One region of the Acerihabitans sp. genome, then DNA from elsewhere that is predicted to be linked to it. Evidence: predicted binding sites of a transcription regulator. Region 1 holds the regulator's gene; the other holds the start of a gene.

Region 1 (3,370 bases):
CTAATCGGCAACAGATGGAAATATCCGCCCAAGCCTGGGCTAAAAGGGCATCAGAATGGGGAGCAAGCAGCCGAAGGGAATACCAGCGGGGATACACAGGCAAAAGCAGCTTGCACGCCGCTGGGACGGCGCGCGGTGAAACCAAGGGTAACGGCAGCCCGGCCCCGGTTCCAGGGCACGGGGCCGCTACCTGCGCATTATTGATTGATGAATTTTTCCCCGAGTTCGATATCTTTTTTCAGCACATCCTTCATTTGTTCCAGCGCCTGTTGTTCAAAGGCGCTCAAGGTGCCGATGGATTGACGTTCCTCCAGGCCCTGCTTACCCAACAGCAGCGGTTGGGCAAAGAAGCGGGTAAATTCGCCATCGCCTTCAACGTAAGCGCATTCCACCACGCCGGCTTCACCCTGCATGGCGCGCACCAGCGACAGGCCGAACCGCGCCGCCGCCTGGCCCATGGATAAGGTGGCTGAACCCCCGCCGGCTTTCGCCTCCACCACTTCGGTGCCGGCATTCTGGATGCGGCGGGTGAGGTCGGCAATTTCCTGTTCGCTAAAGCTCACGCCCTTAACCTGGGACAATAACGGCAGGATAGTGACGCCGGAATGGCCGCCTATCACACGCACTTCCACGTCCTCGGGCCGCAGGCCTTTCAGCTCGGCGACAAAGGTATTGGAACGGATGATATCAAGCGTGGTGATACCGAACAGTTTGCGTTTGTCATACACCCCGGCCTTCTCCAGCGCTTCAGCGGCGATCGCCACCGTGGTGTTGACCGGATTGGTAATGATGCCGATTAACGCGCTGGGACAAGCCTTCGCCACCTGATTGATCAGGTTGCGTACGATGCTCGCGTTGACGTTGAACAGATCGGCGCGGTCCATGCCGGGCTTGCGCGCCACGCCGGCGGAAATCAGCACGATATCCGCGCCCGCCAGGGCGGGAGTGGCGTCTTCGCCGCTAAAGCCCTTGATCTTCACCGCGGTGGGAATATGGCTGAGGTCGACCGCCACGCCGGGCGTCACGGGGGCGATATCATAGAGAGAGAGTTCTGAACCTGAGGGGAGTTGGGTTTTGAGCAACAGGGCTAGTGCCTGTCCTATGCCACCCGCTGCACCGAGAACTGCGACTTTCATTCTAATCTCCTTATTATTATAGGAAAAATTAAATGCCGTCAAATCATCTGGTTATGATCATAGAGACATAAACGAGTAAAAACAAATCAGCGATCGCAAATTTGAGAAATGACACGTTAACTTCCCTTTCTTATCCATAAGTTCCAGCCTTATTCCCATACCGGACGACTTCACCGGATAATGCCTGCCGCTGCCGTTCAATACCCGTGGTTATCGATCACATTACACCGACAGCAATGGTCAAAACAACATCATTTTAATAACATTCCCTTTACTTTTTAATGCCAGTAAATATGCGAGCCAGGTCATGGTTGATTTGAATAAATATTGCTACGCTGACCGTTTTGCCGACTCAATTTGGCTGATAAGGCGGCGACATCGCATTTTTATTGCATAAAAATGCAAATTTATGCATAATTCAAACTACAATATCGGCTACTGGTTTGGGAAAATATGCGCAACCACCTAAAACAAGAAGAACTGGTTAAAGCTTTTAAGGCCTTGCTTAAGGAAGAAAAATTCAGCTCCCAAGGTGAGATTGTTTTTGCGCTGCAAGAACAGGGGTTTGAAAATATAAATCAGTCCAAGGTATCAAGGATGCTAACCAAATTTGGCGCGGTGAGAACCCGCAACGCTAAAATGGAAATGGTGTATTGCCTGCCGGCGGAGCTGGGCGTGCCCACCACCAGCAGCCCGCTGAAAAACCTGGTGCTGGATGTCGATCATAACGACGCGGTCATCGTTATCCATACCAGCCCCGGCGCCGCGCAGCTTATTGCCCGCCTGCTGGATTCCCTGGGTAAGTCCGAGGGCATTCTGGGCACCATTGCCGGGGACGATACCATTTTTACCACACCCGCCAAGGGCTTTAGCGTTAAACAACTCTACGAAGCCATACTCATCCTGTTCGATCAGGAGCTATAGGCTGGGGATTGGCGCCTTATAACTGAAACCGCCGATCGCCCGCGGTTTTCATCGCCGTTGTATCGCCCGGCCCCTTTCCGACCGCCACGGACGCCGTCGCCGTGGCGTTAAGCCGGTGTGAAATCCTTGTTTTACATGCCCCGCGGCTGATTTCACCAAAAGCGCCCCGTCGGACAGCACGTTTGGCTAAAACCTTTCATCTCTTTGAAATTACAATTATTTAACATTAATTGTATATTTTTTAACCTATTTTAATAGCTTTTACTTATATTATGGCAAAGAACGCAAATAAAGTTTCATAATAAATTATGAGCAAACTATTAATACCTCACGTTACTAGTGTATACTTTACTTCGTGATGCACATCACGTTTCACAGGCTGTTGACGGCGCACCGCCGGCGAAAAACAACAGCATGAAACCGTTACGCACAAGAATATGTAGAGGTAATAACATGAAAATTAAAACCGCAGTCTCACTGATGACCGTAATGTCAGCCTTGTCCTTTGGCGCTTTCGCCGCGAATTCGATCTCGCAGGAACAGGCCAGCGGCTTGCAGCCGTTCGGCACGGTAAGCGTAACCGGCAAGGCGGGCGCGCCTTCCGATATTCACCAGGCCCTGAACCAGGCCGCCGAAGCCAAAGGCGCAACCTCCTATCACATCACGGAAGCCCGTGATAATGATACCTGGCACGCCACGGCCGAGCTGTATAAATAAGCGCCGACACGGCGGCGCCGCGACATGTTCGCCCGGCCAAAGGCCGGCGCGGTGAAGGCGGCCGGGCCAATGATTTGCAGACGTTAATAAAGCAGTAGAGAGAGAGTTCACGCCAAAAGTCACACTGGCAAAAACGTCGTCGCCCTCTGTTATTCCTGTGTCCAGTAATAACCCAAGACGCGAATTGCCGATTCCCTCTCGTCGTCCTATCCGACGATCCTTCCCCCGCTTGCGGGGGTTTTTTTTTGCCTTGCGCGGCTGCTAGGCCACCATGCCGGCTTTGAGATTCAATTGCGCCAGCAGTTTTTCATGAATGCCGCCGAATCCGCCGTTGCTCATCACCAGGATGTAATCGCCGGGTTGGGAGGTTTTGACAATCATTTCCACCAGGGTATCGACATCAGCGCTCCAATGGGCCGGCTGCACGCACGCTTCGGCCACTTCGCTCACCTGCCAGGGAATATGCTGGGGCTGGAATAAAAAAACCTCGTCGGCCCGGCCCAGGGATGGCGCCAGCTCATTTTTATTCAATCCCATCTTCATGGTATTGGAGCGCGGCTCCAGTACCGCCAGGATGCGCGCGGTGCCGCCCA
Region 2 (3,370 bases), on a different contig from region 1:
CCCGCAACCATTTTTAGCAAGTATGAATTCCTCTCTTCGCCGCATTTAATCCTGTTTTTCCGTTCGCCTCATTCTTGGCATTTTTCTGCCGACAGCCGCAACCCTTATAGAATCACCGATATAATCTTTTATCCCCTGGGTAACACCTTTCATTTAACGGCGTGACGACGGTCGCCGCGATTATTACCCCATATGGTGGCGGCCAATCGACTCCCTGGACCGACGGGCAGATTTTATAGGGGTTTCAGCCTGGGCGAAACGGCGGGGATACCCGGCGCCGCAAAACCCCGGCAGCGCTTGTGCCAATGACCAAGGCGGCCTGCGTAGAGCCGGCGTTAGGCCGGCCGCGGGGATTTTAACGATATCGGGCAATACGCCATGTTTTACCGGCCCGAGATTACGCCGCCCGAGGCGAAATAGGACTTGATGCCCGCCAGGATGGACTGCGCCACCTGCTGTTGGTAACGCGTGGTGCGCAGGCGCCGCTCTTCTTCCACATTGCTGATAAACGCGGTCTCCACCAGGATGGAGGGGATGTCGGGCGCCTTGAGCACCGCAAAACCGGCCTGATCGACGCTGCGTTTGTGCAGGTGCGCAATTTTTCCCAAATGATGCAATACCGCTCCGCCGAACTTAAGGCTATCCTTGACGGTGGCGGTTTGCACCAAATCAAACAGGGCATGATCCAGGTAGCGGTCGCCGCTTCTGCTCACTCCGCCCACCTCATCCGCGGCGTTCTGGGTTTGCGCCAGAAAGCGCGCGGCCGCGCTGGTGGCCCCTTTGGTGGACAGCGCGAACACCGACGCGCCGCGCGCCGCGCGGTTGGTAAACGCGTCGGCATGGATGGAGACGAACAAATCCGCCCGCTGCCGCCGCGCTTTCGCCACCCGCACCTTCAGCGGGATAAAGACATCCTCATTGCGCGTCATATAGACTTTCATATTCGGTTCACGTTCGATCAATGCGCGCAGATGACGGGCAATTTTCAGCACCACATCCTTTTCGCGGGTGCGGAATTTGCCGATAGCGCCGGAGTCCTCACCGCCATGGCCGGGGTCGAGCATGATGATTATCGGCCGGTCGCGCCCGGCTTTACCGGCCCGCGGAGCCTGCGATTCCGGCGGCAGGCTGCGCGCCAGATCCCCCTTATTGTAGTCTTCCAGCAGCGCCAGCAGCGGGTCGTCCTGCAAGGCGGAGCGGCTGCCGGCCAGGGGATAGAGGTCCATGATGAGACGGTTTTTGAACCCCGCCACCGGCGGTAAGGCCAGAAAGCGCGCCTGGACCGGCTGTTTCAGTTCTATCACCACCCGGGCGGTGCGTTGATCAAACTGACCGGCCCGCATCCGTCGGATGTAGGGATCCGCCTCGCTGACCAATTGACCGGCGCCCGCAAGCACCGAATTGAGCCGCGCGTCCTGGATATCCACCACCAGCCGGTCGGGGTTGGCGAGAATAAACTGGCGGTACTGCAGCGGCGCCCGGGATTCGAGCGTAATGCGGGTGTAGCTGGCCGCGGGCCAGATGCGCACGGCCACCACCAGCGGCGGCGCCGCCATGCCGGTGCGGCTGAGGCTCAGCAGCCAGGCGGCCGCGGCGCCACGCAGCAACCGCCTGCGCCCCGAATTATGATGTGAATCGGTCATGTCCCCCCGGGGGAAAAGCTATTATAATGAAAAAACAGTCATTTTTTTAATGGCAAAAACTTTAACCAATCCGCCGGTATCTGTCATCCTTAAAAGCCTCTATGCTTAGTGCTTCGGGGTTTATTTTCGATTCTTTACAATTAATGATGGGGATAAATGCTGCTTGCCATAACCTCATTTATAGAATAAAAATACACAAAATCAGAATAATCATTCACAGAGGATTTGCCGTGAAGGAACGTAGTACTGAACTGGTCCAAGGCTTTCGTCACTCAGTTCCCTATATCAATGCCCATCGCGGCAAGACGTTTGTCGTCATGTTGGGCGGCGAAGCCATCGAACATGAAAACTTCGCCAACATTGTCAATGATATCGGCCTCCTTCACAGCCTGGGCATCCGCCTGGTGCTGGTATACGGCGCACGGCCGCAAATCGACGCCAATCTGTCGGTGCACCATCTGGAACCTATTTATCACAAGCATACCCGCGTCACCGACGCGCCGACGCTGGAGCTGGTCAAGCAGGCCGCCGGCCTGCTGCAGCTGGACATTACCGCGCGGCTGTCCATGAGCCTGAATAATACGCCGCTGCAGGGCGCGCATATTAATGTGGTTAGCGGCAATTTTATCATTGCCCAGCCGCTCGGGGTGGACGACGGGGTGGACTACTGCCACAGCGGGCGCATTCGCCGTATCGACGACGAGGCAATCCATCGCCAGCTGGACAGCGGCGCTATCGTCCTGCTCGGTCCGGTGGCGGTGTCGGTGACCGGTGAGAGTTTTAACCTGACCTCGGAAGAGGTGGCCACGCAGATGGCTATCAAGCTCAAAGCGGAAAAGATTATTGGTTTTTGCTCTTCCCAAGGGGTGTTTGACGATAAGGGCGAGATCATCTCCGAACTGTTTCCCAACGATGCCCAGTTGCGTATCGACGCGTTGGAAAACAAAGGCGACTACCAGTCCGGCACGGTGCGTTTTTTACGCGGCGCGGTGAAAGCCTGCCGCAGCGGCGTGCGCCGTTGTCACCTGATAAGCTATCAAGATGACGGCGCGCTGGTGCAGGAACTGTTCTCCCGTGAAGGCATCGGCACGCAGATTGTCATGGAAAGCGCGGAACAGGTACGCCGCGCGACCATTAATGATATCGGCGGCATCCTGGAGCTGATACGGCCGCTGGAGCAGCAGGGTATTCTGGTGCGCCGCTCCCGCGAACAGCTGGAGATGGAAATCGATAAATTCACCATTATCGAACGGGACAACCTGACCATTGCCTGCGCCGCGCTTTACCCTTTCCCCGAGGAAGGGCTGGGTGAAATGGCCTGCGTGGCGGTACACCCCGATTATCGCAGCTCCTCGCGCGGGGAAATGCTGTTGCAGCGCATAACGCAGCAGGCGCGGCAAATGGGGTTGAAAAAACTGTTTGTACTGACCACGCGCAGCATTCACTGGTTCCAGGAGCGCGGTTTTACCCCGGCGGAAGTGGAAGTGCTGCCACAGCAGAAGCAGGCGCTGTATAACTACCACCGCCGCTCCAAAATCCTGGTGGCGGACCTGACGGGCCAGTGACCGTCCGCCATTTATCCCTTGAGCAGCAGTTCGCGCAGGCCGCTGCGCCGCTCGGTCGGCGTGTCGATGGCCTGGCTGAGCACCGCGTCGTTGGCATATACCGACAGCCGTTCGCGGGCGCGGGTAATCGCCGTATAAACCAGTTCGCGGGTCAACACCGGC

Evidence for each region. Region 1 encodes ArgR, which controls arginine synthesis, uptake and breakdown. Its sites were predicted from a motif close to ANTGAATAAAAATACANT; they were not measured.
Region 2: argA (amino-acid N-acetyltransferase) is a predicted target of ArgR. The motif match lies at 1,824-1,841, and genes of this name have one in related genera.

What each region holds. Positions count from the first base shown of each region.
Region 1 is NZ_DASWOM010000041.1:18,017-21,386, reverse strand. It holds gene mdh (malate dehydrogenase) at 198-1,136, opposite strand; gene argR (transcriptional regulator ArgR) at 1,590-2,060, shown strand; gene yhcN (peroxide/acid stress response protein YhcN) at 2,514-2,777, shown strand; gene mpl (UDP-N-acetylmuramate:L-alanyl-gamma-D-glutamyl-meso-diaminopimelate ligase) at 3,039-3,370, opposite strand, start outside.
Region 2 is NZ_DASWOM010000006.1:52,451-55,820, reverse strand. It holds tRNA gene VGC33_RS01135 (tRNA-Met) at 1-10, shown strand, start outside; gene amiC (N-acetylmuramoyl-L-alanine amidase AmiC) at 384-1,643, opposite strand; gene argA (amino-acid N-acetyltransferase) at 1,874-3,208, shown strand; gene recD (exodeoxyribonuclease V subunit alpha) at 3,220-3,370, opposite strand, start outside.